DNA from 3 places in the Pseudoalteromonas sp. BSi20439 genome. Region 1 is predicted to be linked to each of the others. Evidence: predicted binding sites of a transcription regulator. Region 1 holds the regulator's gene; each other region holds the start of a gene.
The links. Region 1 encodes FliA, which starts transcription of late flagellar genes. Its sites were predicted from a motif close to CTAAAGNTNNNNNNNNNNNNGCCGATA; they were not measured.
Positions count from the first base shown of each region.

Region 2: a site for FliA is predicted at 1,969-1,995, ahead of P20439_RS07825 (VC2046/SO_2500 family protein). Genes of this name have one in related genera too.
Region 3: a site for FliA is predicted at 2,612-2,638, ahead of P20439_RS17795 (DUF5610 domain-containing protein). Genes of this name have one in related genera too.

Region 1 is NZ_BADW01000067.1:15,181-29,155, forward strand. It holds gene fliR (flagellar biosynthetic protein FliR) at 1-250, shown strand, start outside; gene flhB (flagellar biosynthesis protein FlhB) at 260-1,390, shown strand; gene flhA (flagellar biosynthesis protein FlhA) at 1,462-3,570, shown strand; gene flhF (flagellar biosynthesis protein FlhF) at 3,592-5,079, shown strand; gene P20439_RS06335 (MinD/ParA family protein) at 5,072-5,932, shown strand; gene P20439_RS06340 (RNA polymerase sigma factor FliA) at 5,959-6,669, shown strand; gene cheY (chemotaxis response regulator CheY) at 6,710-7,093, shown strand; gene P20439_RS06350 (protein phosphatase CheZ) at 7,110-7,883, shown strand; gene P20439_RS06355 (chemotaxis protein CheA) at 7,898-10,114, shown strand; gene P20439_RS06360 (chemotaxis response regulator protein-glutamate methylesterase) at 10,168-11,319, shown strand; gene P20439_RS06365 (flagellar motor protein) at 11,312-12,076, shown strand; gene P20439_RS06370 (flagellar motor protein MotB) at 12,082-13,041, shown strand; gene P20439_RS06375 (ParA family protein) at 13,054-13,824, shown strand; gene P20439_RS06380 (chemotaxis protein CheW) at 13,828-13,975, shown strand, end outside.
Region 2 is NZ_BADW01000085.1:416-6,386, forward strand. It holds partial or broken gene P20439_RS19140 (MHYT domain-containing protein) at 1-731, opposite strand, end outside; gene P20439_RS07810 (M48 family metallopeptidase) at 975-1,667, shown strand; tRNA gene P20439_RS07815 (tRNA-Tyr) at 1,699-1,783, opposite strand; tRNA gene P20439_RS07820 (tRNA-Tyr) at 1,833-1,917, opposite strand; gene P20439_RS07825 (VC2046/SO_2500 family protein) at 2,030-2,557, shown strand; gene P20439_RS07830 (DUF6172 family protein) at 2,769-3,071, shown strand; gene P20439_RS07835 (YchJ family protein) at 3,139-3,615, opposite strand; gene P20439_RS07840 (SulA-like leucine-rich domain-containing protein) at 3,655-4,089, opposite strand; gene P20439_RS07845 (tetratricopeptide repeat protein) at 4,407-4,868, opposite strand; gene P20439_RS07850 (NCS2 family permease) at 4,987-5,971, shown strand, end outside.
Region 3 is NZ_BADW01000225.1:356-4,345, reverse strand. It holds gene P20439_RS17805 (RNA-binding protein) at 160-639, shown strand; gene murI (glutamate racemase) at 602-1,390, opposite strand; gene P20439_RS17795 (DUF5610 domain-containing protein) at 1,457-2,581, opposite strand; gene trmA (tRNA (uridine(54)-C5)-methyltransferase TrmA) at 2,747-3,844, shown strand; gene P20439_RS17785 (DUF523 domain-containing protein) at 3,854-3,990, opposite strand, start outside.

The sequences.
Region 1 (13,975 bases):
TTGGATGTTTACCACTGCATTAGTGCTGTCATTAGCACCATTAACCGCCATGCTGGTTATTAATATGGCATTTGGTATTATGACCCGTGCTGCACCGCAGTTAAATATTTTCTCGATAGGCTTCCCGTTTACCTTAGTGGCAGGGCTCGTTATTATTTGGGCAACGCTCGGTAACTTTGTCACTCAGTTTGAGTTCCAATGGCTAAAAATGGTTGAGCTGATGTGTACTCTAATTGGTTGTTCCCCTTAGGAGAGCGTAATGGCTGAAGATTCCGGACAAGAAAAAACCGAAGAACCCACCCCAAAAAAAGTTGATGATGCTAAAAAGAAAGGCCAAATAGCGCGTTCTAAAGAGTTAGGTACCATGTTTGTGCTTATTTTTTCTGCTATTTCCTTATTAATGTATGGGCCTGAAATTGGCAAAGGCTTGTACCGCATTATGGGAAGAATGCTGAGTCTTAACCGCAATGAAACCTACGACACCACCAAAATGTTTGCCGTATGGGGAGAGGTGGCCGACGTACTGTTATTTCCTATGTCGATGTTTGTACTCATTATTGTATTGGCTGCATTTATCGGTAATACCATGCTTGGCGGCTTTAATTTTAGTTGGCAAGCAGCTGCGCCCAAAGCCAGTAAAATGTCGCCAATGAAAGGCTTTACCCGCATGTTTGGTCCACAAGCGGCTATAGAATTGCTTAAGTCATTATTAAAGTTTGGCTTGGTGGCCGCATTTGCTATTTTTTTAATTAATACGTTTTTTGATGAAATCTTACATTTAAGTATAGAAAGTGCGCCTGGCAATATTGTTCATGCTTTGGAAATTTTAGCGTGGATGTTTTTAGCCATGTCTTGCACCTTAATTATTATTGCTGCTATTGATGCGCCTTTTCAAAGTTATAGCCATAACAAACAGCTTAAAATGACTATGCAAGAGGTAAAAGACGAATATAAAAACTCAGAAGGTGATCCGCAGATTAAAGCGCGCATAAGGCAAACCCAACGTCAAATGTCGCAAAAGAGAATGATGCAGGATGTGCCAGACGCCGATGTTATTGTTACCAACCCTACTCACTATTCCGTAGCTTTAAAATACGATACAGAGCGAGCAGGCGCGCCTATTGTATTAGCCAAAGGTGTGGATGAGCTCGCCATGCAAATTCGTAAAATTGCATTGGGTAATGAAGTGCCTATTGTTGAGTCTCCAACTTTAACCCGAGCGCTTTATCATACTGCAGAAGTGGGTGAGCAAATCCCCGATCAGCTATTTACTGCGGTTGCTCAAGTGCTTGCTTATGTGTTTCAGCTTAAACGGTTTAAAAAAGGCCGCGGAAAACGCCCTGTTGCCCTTAATAAAAAGCTGCCTATCCCCGATGAATTTAAGTATTAACTGCTAACCAACTAACTTGGAATAGTTATTGCAATTTCAGCGTAGTGTCAATTTTTTGAAATTGTAGAGTTATGGAATTTAAAGCGGTATTACAACAACTTAATAAAGATAAAAAAGAATATGCGAAGGGCGTTGGTACACCGCTTTTGGTGTTGGCTGCGCTGGGTATGGTTATTTTACCACTGCCTCCATTCCTGCTTGATATATTATTTTCGTTTAATATCGCGCTTGCGTTAGTTGTATTACTGGTCACTGTATACACCATGAAACCGCTTGAGTTTGGTATGTTCCCAGCCGTGCTGTTAATTGCAACCATAATGCGCTTAGCACTCAATGTGGCCAGTACCCGGGTGGTACTGCTTGAGGGTCATAACGGTGGGGATGCTGCTGGTAAAGTCATTGAAGCATTTGGTTCAGTGGTAATCGGTGGTAACTACGCCGTGGGCTTGGTGGTGTTTTTAATTCTGATCATCATTAACTTTGTGGTAATCACCAAAGGTGCTGGTCGTATTTCAGAAGTATCAGCGCGTTTTACTCTAGATGCTATGCCAGGTAAGCAAATGGCCATAGATGCAGATATGAATGCCGGTTTTATCAGTGCCGAGCAAGCCAGAGAACGTCGTGAGGAAGTAACTCGTGAAGCTGACTTTTATGGTTCTATGGATGGTGCTAGTAAATTTGTAAAAGGCGATGCTATTGCTGGCATAGTCATTTTAGTGATCAATATTGTGGGTGGCTTATTTGTTGGCATGATCCAACATGATTTAAGTTTTTCACGCGCTATGGAAGTGTACACACTATTGACCATTGGTGATGGCTTAGTCGCGCAATTACCTTCATTACTACTTTCAATTGGTACTGCAATTGTTGTAACCCGTCAAAATGAATCGCACAACATGGGCGATCAGTTTAAGAAGCAATTAGGTAACGAAAAGTCGTTATTTATTGCCTCTGGTATCCTCATAACTATGGGCTTAGTACCCGGTATGCCGCACCTTGCATTTTTAAGCTTAGGGGCGCTTTTAGGCTACCTTGCATACTATACCCAACAAAATAAACTTAAATTAGCGGCTGCTGAAGCCGAAGAAGCTGAAAATGCAGCTTCAGGCACTGGGATTGCAGCTAAACAAGAGCAAAAAGAGCTGGGCTGGGATGATGTACAACAAGTTGATGTTATTGGCTTAGAAGTAGGTTATCGCTTAATTCCTCTGGTTGATCAGTCACAAGGTGGTGAGCTATTAAACCGCATTAAAGGGGTGCGTAAAAAACTATCTCAAGAGCTGGGCTTTTTAGTGCCGCCTGTGCATATACGCGATAATCTAGAGCTCGACCCAAATGCGTATCGCATCACCATGATGGGCGTATCAAGTGGTGAGGGAGAGCTTAAACACGGTGATGAATTGGCAATTAACCCAGGCCAAGTATTTGGTCCGCTAAAAGGCATTGAAACCAAAGACCCTGCATTTGGTTTAGATGCGGTATGGATAAAACCAGATCAAAAAGATGAAGCGCAATCTTTAGGTTATACCGTAGTTGATTCAGCAACTGTTGTAGCCACTCATATTAGCCAGTTACTGACTAATAGTGCCGCTTTATTACTCGGCCATGAAGAAGTACAAAACTTATTAGATATGTTAGGTAAGAGCCATCCTCGCTTAGTTGAAGGGCTAGTACCTGAGGTATTACCGCTAACCACTATCGTTAAAGTGCTACAAAACTTGTTAAATGAAGGGGTAGCAATACGTGATATGCGCTCAATTGTTCAAACCCTTGTTGAATATGGCCCTCGTAGCCAAGACCCTGATGTATTAACGGCTGCAGTGAGAATATCGTTGCGTAGATTAATCGTTCAAGATGCTGTTGGTATGTCTTCTGAAATCCCTGTCATAACCTTGGCGCCTGAGTTGGAACAGATGTTGCATCAGTCACTTCAAAATGCAGGTGATGAGGGTGCCGGAATAGAACCAGGACTTGCTGATAGACTTCAAACATCATTGAATGAAGCGCATCAAAATCAAGAAATGGCCGGTGAACCTTCAATATTGCTAACGTCAGGAATGTTGCGCACTGTGTTATCTCGATTTGTTAAATACACCATTCCAGGATTGAGAGTGATGTCTTATCAAGAGATACCAGATGAAAGACAGATCAAGATTGTCAGCTCTGTAGGCCAACAATAAGATTTTAAAGGGGTTTGAATTATGAAAATTAAACGTTTTTTTGCTAAAGACATGCGCACCGCACTAAAAGAAGTAAAAGAAGAGCTTGGTGTTGATGCGGTTATTATGTCAAATAAGAAACTAGCTAATGGCGTTGAAATTGTTGCTGCTGTTGATTACGACAAAGCCGCGACAAAAGCGCCAGAGCAGCCTCAAAGCCAACCAGTTGCAAGAGCTTCATTTGCGCATACTGAGAGTTCACATAATTTTGTAAAACCAGAACCTCAACGCGCTCAACCTAAGCCACAAGCAAAGGTAGCAGACAGTTTACAAGCTTTATTAGAACGTCAATCTCCCCGTCCTCGTTCAGCAGAGCTTGCGTCAATGTTTTCACAATCTGGAATTGACACCTCTGGTCATTACCAAGAACAAGAAGCTGTTCAATCTCGACCTAAAAATATGTTTGAACGTGAACAAAGTGCGCCAGCACGTCCTCGCACCCAAGCTGATAGCTTAGGTTTTGATGATTTAGACAGTGGCTTTGACGATTTAGACTCACCGAGTGCACCGCGCCAGCAAACGATGCAAAACGAGTCGAGTGATATAACCACCATGCGCGAAGAAATGAACGCAATTCGTCAATTACTAGAACATCAAGTATCAGGTTTAATGCAACAAGATATGGCGCGTCGTGATCCAACCCGCGCCTGCATGATTGACCGTTTAGTGGGTATGGGGATAGATAAAGACGTTGCTGAGCAGATGGCATGCTTTGTACCCGACGATGTATCTCGCCAACAAGGTTGGAAAGCCTTATTGAATATGGTTGAAGACCAAATGCAAACCACTAACAATGAAATACTTCGCCAAGGTGGTGTTTATGCATTAGTAGGCCCAACAGGGGTAGGCAAAACCACCACTGTTGCAAAATTGGCAGCATTAGGTGCGCAAAAGTACGGTGCTGATAAAGTTGCGCTTATTACGACTGATACCTACCGTATTGGTGCCTATGAGCAGCTAGCAACTTATGGTCGAATTATTGGCTGTGGCGTAAAACAAGTCAAAGATGCAAATGAATTAGCAGAAGTTTTATACCATTTACGAAATAAACGTCTAGTCTTAATTGATACAGCAGGAATGAGTCAGCGAGATTTACGTTTAACTGAGCAACTTAATACCTTAATGCGTAATCAGCGTGTGGATATACGTAGTTATTTAGTATTAAGTGCAACAGCACAAATTAATGTATTACAAGAAACAGTAAGGCACTTTAAAAAGGTACAGCTCAGTGGGTGTATTTTTACTAAGCTAGATGAGTCATTGAGTTTAGGTGAAATTATTAGTATTGCGATTCAAAACCGCCTCCCAATAGGGTATCTTACTAATGGTCAGCGAGTACCAGAAGATATTAGAGTGGCAAATGCCGAAAAACTAGTAAAAAAAGCTGAGCAATTGTATTTAAAAAGAATAAAAGCACAACAATCACGACACCAATCAGTGGCGTCGAGCACAGTAGAGATGTATGATTAACACAGTTTTAGATCAAGCAAGCGGCCTTCGCAAAATGAGCAACAATAATAATAACGGCGTAAAAGTTATCGCTGTCACCGGCGGCAAAGGTGGAGTGGGTAAAACAAACGTATCCCTTAACACGGCAATCGCGTTAGGCCAACAAGGCAAGCGTGTGCTGGTATTAGATGCTGATTTAGGATTAGCCAATTGTGATGTTATGCTTGGACTACGCGTAGAGCGTAATTTATCTCATGTTTTATCAGGTGAGTGTGAACTCGAAGATATTTTAGTTGAAGGCCCTGCAGGAATTAAAATAGTGCCAGCAACATCGGGTTCGCAAAGTATGGTTGAGTTATCACCTTCAGAGCACGCGGGATTGATACGTGCATTTAGTGAGCTTAACACCGATTTTGATATTTTAATTGTAGATACCGCTGCTGGTATTTCTGACATGGTATTGAGTTTTTCTCGCGCCGCACAGGATGTGGTTGTGGTGGTCTGTGACGAACCAACCTCAATTACTGATGCATATGCGTTAATAAAAGTGCTGAGCCGTGAGCACGGTGTTTACAAATTTAAAATTGTTGCCAATATGGTGCGTAGCTTACGTGAAGGGCAAGAATTATTTGCTAAACTTTCAAAAGTAACCGACCGATTTTTAGATATATCAATGGAGCTGGTTGCAACGGTTCCTTATGATGAGAATATGCGCAAATCAACGCGTCGCCAAAAAGTGATAGTTGAAGTTTTTCCAGGGTCTCCTGCTGCGATTGCTTTTAAAACACTGGCGACAAAAATTGCTAAGTGGCCAACACCTAGTCAAGCCTCGGGTCACTTAGAGTTTTTCATTGAGAAGTTAGTTAGTAACTAACAATGACAATACCGGTGAATAGAGCTATGGGATATCAGTCAACACAGAATTTAAATATGATTGTTGAAAAGCATGCCTCATTAGTCAAAAAAGTGGCGTGCCATTTAATTGCTCGTTTACCGGCCAGTGTGCAACTAGATGATTTGATCCAATCAGGTATGATTGGCTTAATAGAAGCTTCTAAAAACTTTGACGCAAGCAAGGGCGCAAGTTTTGAAACCTTTGCGGGTATTCGCATTCGTGGTGCAATGATAGATGAAATGCGCCGAGGTGATTGGGTTCCACGTTCAGTTCACAGAAAAAGTCGCTTGGTAGCAGAGACAATAGTTGCCCTTGAAAGCAGTTTAAACCGTGAACCCAAAGATATTGAAGTTGCTGAAAAACTTGAAATTTCGTTAAATGAGTACCATCATATTTTAAACGATGTCAATGTAAGTAAAGTTTTAGGTATTGAAGACCTTGGTATTGACGATGATGTGATTACACCTCATGGTCAAGATTTAGCACTAGACAAACCTTTCAATAATGTTAAAAATGAACGGTTTAATGAGTCTTTACTCAGTGCGATAAAGTCGTTACCGGAAAAAGATGCAATGGTGCTTTCTTTGTACTATAACGATGAAATGAATTTAAAAGAAATTGGGCATATACTCGATGTTAGTGAGTCGCGTGTAAGTCAGATACATGGTCAGGCGATGATTAAGCTTAAAGCAAAGATCAATGACTGGATAAACTAGAAGTAAGTAAATAAAGGTTCAGGCCTCACTGGAGGATGTTTTGGATAAAAACATTAAAATTCTTGTTGTTGATGATTTTTCGACGATGAGACGTATTATTAAAAACCTGTTGCGCGATTTAGGTTTTACCAATGTTCAAGAAGCAGATGACGGGTCAACTGCTTTACCTATGTTGCAAAATCAAGTGTTTGATTTTGTGGTAACAGATTGGAATATGCCAGGCATGCAAGGTATTGATCTTTTAAGGGCAATTCGAGCTGATGAAAAATTAAAGCATATCCCTGTTTTAATGGTAACGGCAGAAGCTAAAAAAGAACAAATAATTGCTGCGGCCCAAGCAGGTGTTAATGGTTATATTGTTAAACCATTTACTGCAGGTACATTGAAGACTAAATTAGAAAAAGTGTTCGAACGCTTAGGTTAATGAGAGGGAGAGGCTTATGTCAGCACCTGCTGCGCCTCAGATTACTTTAGAACAAGCTCGCCAATTAGTGGCTTTTTTAGAAAATGGTGAGCAAGATAAAGCGAATCAGTTAATTTTAGAAACAGCTTCACAAGAGCAATCACAGTTATTTGCTGAGGTGGGTAAGTTAACGCGTCAACTGCACGAAGCTTTAAAAAGCTTTGAATTAGATACGCGATTAACAGACATTACCACTGATGCCATCCCTGATGCTAAAAAACGCCTCAACTATGTTATGGAAATGACAGAAAACGCAGCCAACAAAACGATGGATGCGGTTGAAGCAAGCTTACCTTTAGCGCAAGAAATTGCTGACGAAATAGCTGATATCAAGCCAACATGGGATCGGTTAATGAACCGTGAAATTGAGCTTGGTGAGTTTAAGTCACTTTGCCATAGCATTGATAAGTTTATGAACAGCTCTCATCATAAAACGGATGAGTTACAAATGTTGATGACCAATGTATTGATGGCTCAAGACTATCAAGATTTAACTGGTCAGGTTATTCGTCGTGTTATTGAACTTGTGCGTGAAGTTGAAGAGAGCTTAATCCACTTGTTAACTGCATTTGCGGCGCAAGGTGAGGTTGAGCAAGTACAACCAACTGAACAACCAGAAGAAACAGAAGATTCCATTGTTGCACAAACACTAGCAGGTCCAGAAGGGCCTATTATTGATAAAGAATCGCGTAATGATGTTGTATCTGATCAAGATGAAGTTGATGATCTATTATCAAGTTTGGGCTTCTAATAGGAGAGTACTGCATGAGCTTTGAAGTCGATGAAGATATTTTACAAGACTTTTTAGTAGAGGCCGGAGAAATCCTTGAGCTTTTATCTGAACAGTTAGTAGAACTGGAAAACAACCCAGATGATACTGAACTACTAAACGCAATATTCCGTGGCTTCCATACCGTTAAGGGAGGTGCCGGATTTTTGGCAATGACAGAGCTTGTTGATGCATGTCATGGTGCTGAAAACGTGTTTGATTTATTGCGCCAAGGTGTAAGAACAGTTAACTCTGAATTAATGGATGTGATTTTACAAGCACTTGATACCATTAATGAAATGTTTGCCACAATTAAAAATCGTGACCAGCCAGAGCCTGCAGATCCAGAGTTACTTGCAGTACTTCACAAGCTTGGACAACCACCAACGGCTGAAGAACTCGCCGGCGATTCTGCAGTTGAAGACATAGCTCCTGTTGAAACTCCCTCGGTAGAACCTGAACCTGTAGTTGAGCAGCCAAGCAATGATGCGGAAGAAGATCCGTTTGCTTTTGATGAATTATTTAGCGGCCCAGATACTAGTAGTACAGATTCTCAGATTGATGAGATCACTGAAGATGAATTTGAAAGTCTACTTGATGAACTTCATGGAAAAGGGCAAGCCCCGCAAGAAAAACAATCCTCATCAAGCGACAGTGATGTCAGTGGCGATATTACAGATGATGAATTTGATAGCTTATTAGATGAGCTTCATGGTGTCGGTAGTTTTGGTGAAGTAACTCAAAACGCCCCAAGCACACCACAGCAAGCACCATCAGCTCCTACAGCCTCGCAAAATAATGATTCAAGCGCGAGCGATGATGAAATAAGTGATGATGAGTTTGAAGCTCTGCTAGATGAGTTACACGGCAAAGGTGCACCTAAGTCGATAGAAACACCGGCTCCTGAAAGTAAATCTGAACCCGTAGCCGCTAACAAACCAGCGCCTGTTGCTGCAGCAAAACCACAGCCCAAGCCAGAGCCAGCCAAGCCGGTACCGGCTGCACAGCCTGCAAAAGCAGCTCCCGCTAAAAAAGCAGCGCCACCACCGGCAGAAACAACAGTACGTGTTGATACCAAACGCCTAGATCAAATAATGAACATGGTAGGTGAACTGGTACTTGTGCGAAATCGTTTAGTAAGTCTAGCGACTAACTCTGATAGCGAGGCCATGGGTAAAGCAATCTCTAACTTAGATGTAGTGACTGCTGATATCCAAGGTGCGGTAATGCAAACACGAATGCAGCCAATTAAAAAAGTATTTGGTCGTTTTCCTCGTGTGGTACGTGATTTAGCACGAACGCTGCAGAAAGATATTAATTTATTACTTGTCGGTGAAGACACCGATTTAGATAAAAATTTAGTCGAAGCATTAGCAGACCCATTAGTGCATTTGGTTCGCAACTCGGTCGACCATGGTATTGAAATGCCAGATGTTCGTGAAGCATCAGGTAAACCAAGAACGGGTACTGTGACTTTATCTGCTTCTCAGCAAGGCGATCATATTCTACTTACCATCCAGGATGATGGTGCCGGAATGGATGCTGAAAAGCTTAAAAAGATTGCGATTAGTAAAGGCGTGCTTGATCACGACCAAGCGAGTCGCCTTTCTGATACTGAAGCGTATAACCTTATTTTTGCGCCTGGCTTTTCAACCAAAGAAGAGATATCAGATATTTCCGGCCGGGGCGTTGGTATGGATGTGGTTAAAACAAAAATCACTCAGCTCAATGGCTCGGTAAATATTAAATCAGAGATGGGCGTAGGGACTACTTTAGAAATTAAAGTACCACTTACTCTGGCGATACTGCCCACCTTAATGGTAGTGGTTGGCGAACAAACCTTTGCGTTGCCACTGGCAGGTGTTAGTGAAATATTCCACTTAGATTTAACAAAAACTAATGTGGTTGATGGCCAGCTAACTATTATTGTTCGTAAAAAATCGATACCGCTGTTCTATCTTGAACACTGGCTCATTAAAGGCGCTGATAGAGGACAACGAAAAGCACAAGGCCATGTGGTGATTGTGCAAATAGGAACTCAAAAAGTGGGGTTCGTTGTTGACTCGCTCATTGGTCAAGAAGAAGTGGTGATTAAGCCTTTAGATGCATTACTTCAAGGGACGCCAGGTATGGCAGGTGCAACAATCACCTCTGATGGTGGTATTGCACTGATATTAGATGTGCCGAGTATGCTAAAGCATTACGCTGGATAATAAAAAGTAGGCATAAACGTTATGCCTACCCATTCATTGAATAAGAGAGCGAAATGGCTGTTAAAGTTTTAGTAGTTGATGATTCAAGCTTTTTTCGCCGCAGGGTGAGTGAAATTCTTGAACAAGACAGCGGCATTGAGGTTATAGGTTTCGCTGTTAATGGTCGAGAAGCGGTCGATAAAACAGCTCAGTTACGACCCGATGTGATCACCATGGATGTTGAAATGCCGGTGCTTGATGGTATTAGCGCGGTTAAAGAGATCATGGCGAGTAACCCCACTCCTATTTTAATGTTCTCATCGTTAACACGCGCTGGAGCATCAGCCACCTTAGATGCACTTGATGCCGGAGCGATGGACTTTTTACCGAAAAAGTTTGAAGATATTGCCCGTAATAACGATGACGCAATTAAGTTATTACAAGGTAAGGTAAAGGAAATAGGTCGCCAGCGCATTGGTAGAATCACAAGAGCGCCAGCATCTCCTAGTATAAGTAAACCTGCTGCAAGCACGTCTGATCGCTTTTCTAATCTCGCTAAAAAGCCAATTGTTCAACCTGATCGCAGCTTTAATAATGCAGCTCCTACACCAACCAGTAGTAGCACATCAGCGCGCGCCAGTGGTAAGCAGTATCAATTAGTTGCTATTGGCACATCAACAGGCGGACCGGTTGCACTGCAAACTATTTTGACTCAGTTGCCTGCTAATTTTCCACACCCAATACTCCTCATACAGCATATGCCTGCGGCATTTACACCTGCGTTTGCAACCCGATTAGATAGCTTGTGTAAGATTAAAGTAAAAGAAGCGCAACAAGGCGATAGACTCCAACCTGGTTGTGCTTATTTAGCGCCGGGCGGGCAGCAAATGATGGTAGAAGGGCGGGGGTCAAACAGAACATTACGTGTATTTGAAGATAAAAATGAACGAGTAAGCTATAAGCCTAGTGTTGATATTACCTTTGCCAGTGCAGCAAAAGCGTATCAAGGCGATGTCCTTGCCATTATTTTGACTGGTATGGGGGCGGATGGTCGTGATGGTGCTCGCATGCTTAAACAATCTGGCGCTACAATTTGGGCTCAAGATGAAAAAAGCTGTGTTGTATATGGTATGCCCCAAGCAGTAGCAAGTGCAGGATTAGCAAATGAAAGCTTAGGTCTTCATGATGTAGCGGTGCGCCTCAAAAGAGAGGTTGGCTGTGGATAAGCTTTCTGTTTTAGGATTATTGGTTGCACTAGGCGCTATTGCAATCGGTTATTCTTTAGAAGGAGGTGTGGTATCTGCGCTGTTTAATGGGCCTGCGCTAATTATTGTATTAGGCGGCACATTGGGGGCCGTGATGTTACAAACATCAGCCAATACATTTAAGAAAATGCTCAGTATTACTCATTGGGTTTTTGTCACCGATGACCACGATATTGAAGATGCGATTGAGCAAGTAAAGCGCTGGTCGCATAAAGCCCGCCAAGAGGGTTATTTAGCCCTAGAAAACGAAGCGCTTACTCACACTGATCCTTATGCCGCTAAAGGACTAAGTTTATTAGTTGATGGCAGCTCTGACCAAAAGCTTCGTGATACCCTAGAAATAGATTTATTACTTGAACGAGAACGACTGCTTGAAGCTAGTCGTGTATATGAAGCGATGGGGGGTTACAGTCCAACTATCGGTATTTTAGGTGCAGTGCTTGGACTTATTCAAGCGATGTCATTTATTAACGATCCTGAGCAACTAGGAACGGGTATTGCCACTGCATTTATCGCTACTATATATGGCGTAGGTTTAGCTAATTTACTGTTTTTGCCGATGGCCAATAAATTAAAGCAACGGGTTGAGCAAAAAATGCTTTACCATGAAATGCTAGCTGAAGGCGTTATTGCCATTAGCCAAGGTGAAAGCCCTATTAATATTGAATTAAAGCTTGAAGCTTACCGTGTCGAACGTCCTCTTTTACAGGGCCATTAGCGGTTATGTTACGCCGTCGCTTACGTCATCAAAACACTAAAAGCCAACATACTGAGCGTTGGCTAGTCTCTTATGCAGATTACATGACCATTATGTTTGCATTTTTTGTTGTATTGTATGCCATTGCAATAAACAAAGAAGACAATATACAAGTTTTATCTAACTCTCTTGAGCATGTTTTTGATAAGTCAGCGAAACAATTTTCTCAGCAAGGTAAAGGGGTAAACGGCGATGCTTTGTTGCTTGAAAGAGTGACTCCTGAAGTTGAGGTTTTATATGGCGAAAGTATTCAAAAACAAGAACAAGGGCCTGTGTTGCTCGATGGTCAAAGTGATAATAGCAATATCAGCCAACGTCACTTAGGTAAGCCGCTCGATAGTTTACTGGTCAAGCTACAATCGTCTCTGATTGATGAGATACGCAGTGGTGAGGCAAGCCTAGAGCTTAGCCAAGATTGGTTGGTTATTGAGCTTAATTCTGGGTTATTATTTGCCAGTGGCAGTGCTGTTGCGCATAATCAAGCCAAAGAAGTTGTAAAAAAGATTGAAGCAATAATCGCACCTGTCGATAACTATATAAGAGTGCGTGGGTACACAGATAACGAAACCATACGCAATGAAATATTTCGCTCTAATTGGGAGTTGTCGGTGGCACGTGCAACATCAATATTAGTTGAATTAGAGCGCTTAGGTATTCAATCTGCACGTATGGCAATAGAAGGGTATGGCCAATATTCACCTTTTGCCGATAATGATACCGAAGCTGGGCGAGCTGAAAACCGCAAAGTAGTGATTGCGCTTTCTAAGTACGGCTTGGTTTTAGAGTCATCAAATGAGGATACTGAGCAGCAAGTCCCTGAGGAAGCTAAACCAACTGAAGTTGAGCTGCCTACTCAAGACGATACAATAAAAATAATTCGCTTAGAGCATGGTGGCATTCGTGTTACCACGCGTAATGAACAGTAATTAGGATGTAATGTGAAAATCTGGACAGTAGCCAATCAAAAAGGAGGGGTAGGCAAAACCACTACAGCGGTTAGCCTTGCTGGGATCCTTGCGCTTCAAGGTAAGCGTGTTTTACTGATTGATACCGATCCGCATGCATCATTAACTTATTACTTTGGCATTGATTCAGAAGATTTAGAGGTCAGTGTTTACGACATTTTCACTCGCGGTTCAAGCATGAAAAGCGAAGAAGTATTGCAAGCATTATGCCCCTCAACCATAGAAAATCTTGATATTCTACCTGCCACTATGGCAATTGCTACACTTGACCGTAGTATGGGTAATAAAACGGGAATGGGCCTGATTTTAAAGAAAACATTGGCTAAAATTAGCGAGTATTACGATTATGCAATTTTAGATTGTCCGCCCGTTTTAGGGGTGCTGATGGTCAATGCGCTTGCAGCCTGTGAAAGAGTATTGGTGCCAGTACAAACTGAGTTCTTAGCGCTTAAGGGGCTTGATAGAATGATGCGTACTATGGAGTTAATGCAAACCTCGCAAGCGAAAAGCTATGAATATACTATAATTCCAACTATGTATGATAAGCGCACCAAAGCATCACTTGAGGCCTATAAAACATTACAAGATACGTACAAAGAAAAAGTGTGGCCAGGTGTTATTCCTGTCGATACTAAATTTAGAGATGCGAGTTTAGCGCAAAAGGTGCCTATTGATTTCTGCCCTAATGCGCGTGGAGTCTATGCTTACAAAGCATTGCTTGAATATTTAATAAAACAAGGTTAATAAATGAGTAAGCAATTATTTGCTAATGAAAAAGTAGTCACTCAGTACTTAGGGGCGTTATTATCTGATGACGAACCAACAAAAGACCTTGAGCCTGTTGCTAAATTGCTTGAGCAGGTAGCTTATGAAGAGCAAAAAGAGCAATCACTGC
Region 2 (5,971 bases), on a different contig from region 1:
AAGCGTGGCAAACGACACACTAATAGCGATAAAGGTTAAGTGCGATTTGTTTGCTCGTTAATTATCGGAGTGGTTGCAATAAATCGCGCAGCGGCCATGCCCATATAGTGCATGCCAGCCACGGCAAACCCCAGAATAAGCGCACAAATAATACGATTATGCACCGGCGTTAATTTTTTAAAGTGTGCAGGTAAATGAAAACGTACATAGAGGCTGATGAAAGACAGCAGCACTGCCACAACAATTGAAGCGCTAAACCATATTGGATCATAACGAAGTAACGGACTTAATTGCATTGCGGCCATACCACTGTAATGCATGGTGCCAACACCCGCGCCAAATAAAAGTGAGCTTAGAATTAAATTGATAATACGAGGGTGGGTGCTATATGTTTTCAAACAAGAAAAAGCAATGGTACACGCCAGTAAAGCCGGTATAAACGACACAAAAGTGAGTGTGGGATCGTATTTAATTGTAGTGCACAAAGAAAACGCGAGCATAGCAATAAAATGCATGCTCCATACCCCCCCAGCAAGCACTAAAGCTGCAGTTAAATTGGCTAGCTTACGATAAGACTTAAAGTGAGTATTATTTGCTAAATCGATAACGTGCAGGGAAAAGTAGGCTGCAAAAATTGCTGTGAGTATAGATAGTGTCACTAAACTTGGGTCGTATACACCATTAATAATTAGACTTGGATCTGGTTGGTTTATAAAAAAATTAGATAGCATCAATCATTCACATAATAACTCTTAAACCCAGTCTAATATAAACACAACAATAATCACAAGGTATTGAGCTCTAAGTTACAACAGTAACGTAAGTGTTTTAAGCTTTAAACTTACTATTTATTGAGCATTACTAAATGCATTGTTATTAAAATGGCATTTAGTAGGGATTATTTATAGATCAGCCGTTATGGTACAAGGTAAAATAAAGCCCAGTCTTTAATTATAACTAGGCAGCATTCATTGTTGGATTACACTTTAAAGCGAAGTAAACGAAGAAAAACAGTAGCGATCAAAGTCGCACAGCGAGAACTTACGGTGTATGCGCCCCATTTTGTAACGAAAACACAAATAAATGAATGGCTGTTGAGTAAACAGGGCTGGATTGATGCTCAGCTACATAAGCAACAAACTCAAGCCGATACACGACAGTTTCCACTCAAAACCCATAGCATTAAATTATTTAATGAAGCTGTAAATGTGCAATTTGAAAATGCAGCACGCACTCAATGGCAGCAGCACAATGAAAGCCAAACGCTGTTACTGAGTATTTCTTCACGTGTGAAGTATCGAACGCAAATGTATCAAGGTTTGCTAGAGCAGTTTTTGCATGAGAAGTTAGAAAGTTATATTGAAATGCGAGTAAACTACTATTGTCAGCTGATGGGTGAAAAGCTACCGAGTAATATTCGTATTCAATCGTATAAGCGTCGCTGGGGCAGTTGTAACCGCAGGCGTGAGCTTACCTTTAATTTACACCTTGCAGGCGCACCCACCTGGGTAATTGACTATGTAATTGTGCATGAGTTAGCGCATTTAAAGTATTTAAATCACAGTGCTCAATTTTGGCATCGTGTAGGATTATTTTATTCAGAATACAAAAAAGCAAGCGCTTGGCTAAATAAGCATGGCATGAGTTTACAATGGGTTTTTGAATAGTAAGAAAAATAAACGAGGTAAAGAAGAGAAGTGGTGGAGGGAGCTGGATTCGAACCAGCGAAGGCTGAGCCGTCAGATTTACAGTCTGATCCCTTTGGCCGCTCGGGAACCCCTCCACACTAATTTTTATTGCATTTGGCCCCACTTAACTTAGCCTAAGAAAAGTGGTGGAGGGAGCTGGATTCGAACCAGCGAAGGCTGAGCCGTCAGATTTACAGTCTGATCCCTTTGGCCGCTCGGGAACCCCTCCAATGCAACGCGGCAGATAATAGCAAACTTCTTATTTAAGTAAAGAAAAAAGCTAAAGAAAATTCAAATTTAGCCGATAAATACTTATTAATTAGTTAAATAGGCTAAAGTCTATGCAGGTTGGTGATTTGTTAATCACAGAGAGTCAATTAAAAACACGACTCAATAAAAGTGTGCATGAAAGCCGTCGGGGTGAATTTGCTCTTTTATTAGCAATGCTATCTCATGATGCGCTTGATTTTAGTGAGTTTCACTTACCTAAAATTGATTCAAGTGGTTATCAAGCCGATGAAGAGACCCTGCGCAAACAATTTGGTGCGGGTCCAAAGCAGCCATTAGCGCCTGAGAGTTTTAATATGTTAATTGGCAAAAATAACACGGAACTTTTAGCAAAAATGGGAAGCGCTGTAGGGATGAGTGATATAAAATTAACCCAGTGTTTAAAGCCTGAGCCGTTAAATATTCGAGATGATAAAAATCATATCCCGCTTAACGTAATTGATAACTGTGAACTAGCAGTCCGTCGGCGAATTAAAAACACTGATATGCCGCTCTCAAATGTGCAAATGGATGCCGCAGCATTTTATGATGATTTACAAAATGAAGCCCTCCACCAGCCACTACATTTGTTTAGTGCCTAATTAAATTACATTGAATGCTGTTTTTAAGCGCCATTAGATTGTAATAAACTGTGTTTATATTAGTAAGTAACGAGTGGTTTTACAGGTGCTTTATTTTAATAACTGATTTAATATAAAAAAAGCATCCAAAATTTAAATGCAATTGCTATAATGGCGCAAATGGTATGACATTGAATGCCATTATCATTAAACCAAGGTAATTAGGAACGTAATGAAGAAAACATTCACGCTGAATCATGAGAAAATCAAATACCCTCGTATGGTTGATGCTGCAAAGCATGAAGTGAAAAAATATTTGAAAAGAGAACGTAATAAAACTTTACCTGTTGATGCCGACTACTGGGCATTCGATTGTAAGTTTGGTAACACGGCTGAAGAAGCCCAAGTAGTTCACGTTGCTGAAATTAACAATCACATCAGTGAAATTGAAAAGCAAGGTTTAACCTCTTTTTACTTAGAGATTTTAGCAAGACCTGCGCAGCGTCAAGACTTCGATGAAGCTGATGACGAATAAAACGCTAAATTGCGTTTTGTGTAGTTTTTGAAAATGGGCCAAGTGGCCCATTTTTTGTGGTTTTTACTTATACACTATGACACTTTTTATACTTTTTATTACTTCCGCAAGGGCAAGTATCATTGCGTTTTACTTTAATATCGGCAACCGGTGTAATCTCACCATCAAGGTATCGCCACTGTTCATCTTCTTTAATAAACTTTGAATGCTCTGCCAACTCGCAATATAGATCTTGATAAAAGTAATGAGCTTTAAACTTTACAAACCCTGTATCTTCATCATAGCCAGAATCTAATACGGTTAAGTTTACAAAGCGGCAGCTAGTTGCAAAGTCTTTAATTTCTGATATTGAGTTTTCAGCTTGTTTTTCTTTTGCGTAACTGTCACGAACAAAAACTGCATTTTTAACAGCATAAGCACTGTAGCGAGCACGCATAAGTTGCTCTGGTGTTTGTGGCTGTTTGGTTTTTAAATGAAAAGGTTCACAGCAATCAGCATAAAGTTGCTGACTGCTACAAAAACATAGTAGGGCGTTAGAGGTCATAATAAATGTACTGTGTATTAAAACGCTAGTTTACCAAGCTTATTGCGTTAGTGAAATCTCAGCTTGAGCGCTTTTTTTGCTAAAGCAATATAGCTTAGTGCGTGTATGGCTCAGGTTTAATGATAACTGAGATAGCTGCTGATTATTTATTATGTCAGTCCAGGTGATCACCGCGGCAAAATTACCATTATGAAGTGCAGAGCTTAAAACATACTCTAAATTAACTAAGTGCTTTTGACGTATAACCAGTAATTTACTGGTATCAATTGAGCATGAATCAAGCAGCGCTTTGCTAGGCACATGGTCTGGTGCAATTAAAAGTGTCCATGCATTTAAACTATTGTATTGGTGTAATACTTTTAATAATTCAAACGTTGCTGAAATTTCATCTTCAATTTGAACAACGTTAACACAATCTGATTGGTCATCTTGTTGGTAGCTCTTAACTGTTCTTACGGTAATAGGCTGTAACATAATCGTCTCACTCACTGGGTTTTTATACAGTACATGCATACAGTAGTTTATACAGTTGTTTGGTGCAAGTGTTTTTTGCTATTTTTTGTACAGTTATTCAGCTGAGCATGAAAATTTAATTATTTAAAAACAAATAAGTTATATATAACAATTGATTAGGTATTTAGTGGGTGAGCGCTTTTGGTGTTAGTTTTTTAATCTACGACTAAGCTGAAATACAGGGGATATACAGTACTTTTAAAAAATTAAGCGTTGTTGCATTTAGCATATAAACGCTTAATTAATTTATAGATGAAATGAGTTACAAGGGAGTAAAATTATTTTTCGTGACTTATAGGGATCAAATGTGAAAATTGTAACTGATGAATTTGTTCATATAAGCTGGCAGCATAACATTGGGCGTCTTTAAGTCGTTTAGTGCTAATATGCTTACGTATATCGCTCATTGCTTCTATTGCTGGCTCATATCCTTGGCTACTAGCTAAGCTAAGCCACGCAGCCCCATGAAATACGCTTTGTGGTACGCCTTGCCCTTTAATAAAAAACAGCCCTAAGTAAAACTGTGCACGATAGTTTCCTGCCATTGCTGCTAAACGCATCCATTTTGCGGCTAAAGCGCCTTGTTCATTTTTAAGGTAATAAAGGGCTTTATTTAATGTGTCTTGATCGGTGCTTTTAGAGCTCGCAGGGAGGTTTGCATCGCTTGGTTGCGTTACAAAAGAAAGAATGTTGTCTAATTGTTGCTCTAAGTCTTGGCCACTTGGTGTCGTTTTGATCATGCTACTTCGTTTGTTATTTTAATCACTTAGCTAGTTTAGTATATAGCAAGGTAAAATGTCCTGTAAAAAGTTATTTTTATGCTAAAATCTCGCCACTTTTTACAACCACAAGTTTATTATGCTCGAAGCCTTATTTAAAATCCGTGCAAATGATTCTTCGGTTCGCCGTGAATGTATTGCCGGTATGACTACATTTATTACGATGGTTTATATCGTATTCGTTAACCCAGCTATGCTTGCAGAAGCCGGTATGGACCAAGGTGCCGCATTTGTTGCCACCTGTATTGCTGCTGCAATAGGGTGTTTTATTATGGGTTTGTGGGCCAATTATCCACTGGCATTGGCACCGGGTATGGGATTAAATGCATTTTTTACCTATGGCGTTGTGTTAGGTATGGGCTATAGCTGGCAAGCAGCGCTGGGCGCGGTATTTATGTCAGGCTGTATATTTTTAATATTAAGCTTATTTAAGGTGCGTGAATGGATTATTAATGCAATCCCTCTGGTACTTAAACAAGCAATAGCAACCGGTATTGGTGCATTCTTGGCACTTATCGCGCTTAAAAGTGCTGGTATTATTGTATCTAGCCCTGCAACACTTGTGCAGCTAGGTGATATAACGTCACCGGGTCCGTTATTAGCTATTTTTAGTTTTTTTGTTATTGCGGCATTACTTTATCGCGACTTTAAAAGTGGCGTGCTTATTAGTATTTTGCTTGTCACCGCGATTGCAGTGTCTATGGGATTAGTTGAATATCATGGTGTTGTTGCAATGCCACCTTCAATAATGCCGACGTTCATGCAACTTGATTTTAGTGCTGCTTTTGAACTGTCTATGCTAAGTGTTATTTTTGCGTTTTTATTTGTTGATTTATTTGATACCTCAGGGACGTTGGTAGCTGTTACTCAAAAAGCTGGACTAGCAGATAAAAACGGCAATATGCCGCGTTTAGGTCGTGCATTAAGCGCAGACAGCACTGCAACTATAGCCGGTGCAATGCTAGGTACTTCAACAACGACCTCATACATAGAGTCTGTAGCCGGGGTATCAGTGGGTGGTCGAACGGGTCTAACGGCTGTGGTTGTAGGTTGCTGCTTTTTAT
Region 3 (3,990 bases), on a different contig from region 1:
GAGGGTGAAATAGTAAAGAAACGCCTTACTATCGGTTGTTTTTTACACTCTTATTAACTATTTGCTATAAATTTCATTGCTATGTTCAATTAAGACGTTAAGATAGCAAGTTCACAATGTTAAATTAATGTTTATTTCCTGTTTATTGGTAGATCAAAAATGAAATTACCCGATCAAAAATCTTTTATCTTCGCAGTTATTCTTGCTGTTGTTGGTTTTGTTATCGTTAAGTTTGCGCTTGCAAGCCTAGCATTAGACCCTGCACTTCTATTCGGTGCCGGTTTATTAATTGGTGGTGTTGTTATTGCTGCAATGTCATCAGTAACTACAGAAGAAGCCGAAGTAAAAACAAAAACACTTTATGTTGGCAATCTTCCTTATCGCGCAAATGAAGGCGTTGTACGTGCTTTGTTCGAAGAGCAAGGCAAAGTCTTTAATGTTCGTTTACTAAAAGATAAAAACACTGGCAAACGACGTGGCTTTGGTTTTGTTGAAATGGCTCAAGCTGATGCAGATAACGCAATTGCTAAGTTAAACGATAGTGAGTTCCAACAACGTACTTTAAAAGTACGTGAAGCAAAACAAAAACAAGAAGATGATTCTAACTCTTATCGCTCAGAGTCGGATCAAACAGTGTAACTAGCTTAACCGCTAATTTATCACTACATACATCAGCCGTTGCATAATAGTGCAGCGGCTTTTTTATGTCCGCTTGGCAATCACTTAAATTTAGTAAATAACTAACCCGCTTCGCAATAGCTGCTCCAGAGTCTAACAACTTTATACGTGCTTTAAAGTAATCACTTATTGGTTTTGCAAGAATAGGAAAGTGAGTACAGCCTAATACCAGCACATCTATATCGTTATTAATATTTAACCGGTCTAACTCAGTGTGCAGCTTTTCAATATCTAAGTGTTGGGTAAAAAAGAATGCTTCTGCCAAGGTAACCAGTTCAACACTACTATATAAGCTTGTGGTTATAGATGAGGCATGCTCTTTAATTAGCGCATCTGTATATGAACTTGAAACCGTAGCGGGGGTTGCCAATAACCCAATATGCTTTGATTGTGTTATTTGTGCTGCGGGCTTAACTGCAGGTACAACCCCTACAATTGGAATATCTGTTATTTTTCGTACCGCACTTAACGCAGATGTTGAAGCGGTATTGCAGGCTATAACAATTAAGTCGACATTAAGTGACTCATCTTTGATAAATTGGATTAGTCCACATAAGCGATTAATAATGGTTTGCTGCGACTGTGCACCATAAGGCAATAATGCGTTATCCATGAAGTAACTGTATTGAGCGTGGGGAATGCTTTGCTGAATATGCTCAAGTACTGTGGTTCCACCTATACCTGAATCAAAGACCATGATGTGCGCTGACAAACTACCATTCCTACTCTTTACTTTGAACGGCAGTTTGCCATGAGGCTTTTATAAAAGAAAGTAGTTTTACTCAGCGTCTAGTTTTGCAGTAGCTGTGTTTAATTTATCTAAGTTTTCAAACATGGTGTTAGTGTAATCAACCAGTTTATCTATTTCTTGTTGATCTTGATTTAGCCATTGAATGATACCTGATAGCTGGCTTTCTAATCCTAATGCTTGCGCTTTAGAGTAAGCCGATTTTAGATCATCATTAAAAGGGGCTACAGTTTCGGCAATGGCTTTTTCTGATGTTGGCTTAATTTGTTCATACTCTTTAATAGCTGCCACAGTTTTACTTTGACGTAAGTCCATTGAAAATTCCACCAGCTGTTCATTTCCTAAGCTGAGTTCTTGGGCTTGTTCAAATGCTTTATCTAAGTCGCCACTGAAAAAGGTTTTACTTACATCTTGTAACTCTGTCATTAAATCATTTATAGCTTGCTGCTCGTCTTCATTAAGCTCTCCATTTACTGACATAGAAAATGATAACTCGCGAGATTCAGAAAATTGCGTACTAAATGCTTGCGAGCTTTCAGTTTGCTGATAGCGACTAGATGACTGAGATTGGTAAGCATCTGCAAAACTAATACTCACTTCATCACCTTCTGCGGTGGTAAAAGTGTAATCAGCGCTGTTACTAAGGTTCACATATTGCGATTGACTAACCGTTACGCTTGCCGGCTGAGGATTAAATAAGTTCTGCTCAAATTTATCAAGGCCATTGAAGATGCCCTCTTTTGATTTATTAATACCCTCTTCAAGCTCTTGATTAAATACGCCCATACCTTTTAATTCATCGACAGCTTCATCAACACCTGTTTGCACGCCTTTACGTGCCTGGTTAAGTATATCTTGTAGCTTGTCATCATCGGCACCATTGGCCTTGGCTTTTTTTACCGAGCTTGTCACAAAGTCTAAAACATTTTTGACGACTTCATTAAAATCAAACAATGGTTTGTCTTTTTTCGCTTCAGCAACCGGCAAACCTAATTCTTTTGCCATTTTGTCACCCAATACGGCAGCAGCCAATTCTTTTCCGCGTTGCTGATAGCTAGTTGGTGGGGAGTCTATTTTAGGCTGTGGCATTGCTTGTTTAGTATTGTATTTATTGGCATTGCTGTTTGGAACAAAACTAAAGTTACCTATTTTCATGAGAAGACTCCTATTTAGACATACTCTGTATATCGGCCAAGTAAGCCTATACTGTAGTAAAATGCTTAAAAAAAGCTCACTATATTTGATCAAAACTAGACAAATACGCTTCGCTCCCTACAATAGCGCCGATAAACAGATCTCAACGATAAGGTTATACCGTTAATGGCAGTTATAAATATAGATACCACGCAGTACGATGCACAATTAAATGAAAAAGAGCAGCGTATTACAGAGCAGTTTCAACGTTTCGGTGTAAAACAGTTAGAAGTATTTAGCTCTGAGCCTATTAACTACCGTCAACGTGCAGAATTTAGAGTATGGCACGATGGCGACGATCTGTTTCATATTATGTTTGATCAACAAACGAAAGATAAAATACGTGTTGATACCTTTGACCCTGCAGCTCCTTTAGTAGGTGAAGTTATGCAGGTAATGATTGATAACTTAAAAGGCTGCGAAGTACTGCGTCGTAAGCTATTTCAAATAGATTATTTATCGACCATCAGCGGTGAAATTTTAGTGAGCTTGCTTTATCACAAGCCACTTGATGAACACTGGTTAACTGAGATCAACGCCTTAAAGGAAAAGCTAAGTAACCAGTACAAAATTGACTTTATTGGCCGTGCACGTAAGCAAAAAGAAAAATTGGGCGATGACTTTGTCACTGAGCGCTTAATGGTGAATGGCCAAGAGCTAATCTATCAGCAGGTAGAAAATAGCTTTACTCAGCCTAATGCGAAGGTAAATATTAAGATGTTGGAGTGGGCACAAGAGCTATGTAAACCACTAAATAATGATTTACTAGAGCTATATTGTGGTAACGGAAACTTTTCAATTGCACTTGCGGACTCATTTAATAAAGTGCTGGCAACAGAAATATCAAAATCATCTGTGCATTCAGCGCAATATAATATTGCTCAAAACAAAGTAACTAACTTAGATATTATTCGCATGTCGAGCGAAGAGTTTACTCAGGCAATGAAAGGCGAGCGTACTTTCTCTCGCTTAGATGGTATTGACCTTAGTAGTTACAACTGCCAAACCATTCTAGTCGACCCACCTCGTGCTGGCATGGATACCCTAACGTGTGATTTAGTGGCTAACTATGAGAATATTATTTATATCTCATGTAACCCAGATACGTTAGAGCGCGATCTTGATCACTTAACACAAACCCATGAGGTTAAGCGCTTTGCAATATTTGATCAGTTCCCTTACACACACCATATTGAATCTGGTGTATTTTTACAGAAAAAATAAAATCTAATACTATAATACCAGCGCCTTGATGAGTGCTGGTATTTGCTCTTCACTAAATACTTTAACTTGATTCTTTACCAATAACTTAGCGGTCAGCCCCATGCCTTTTACTTTCACCCCACTATGGCTTCCATCATAAATTGTAT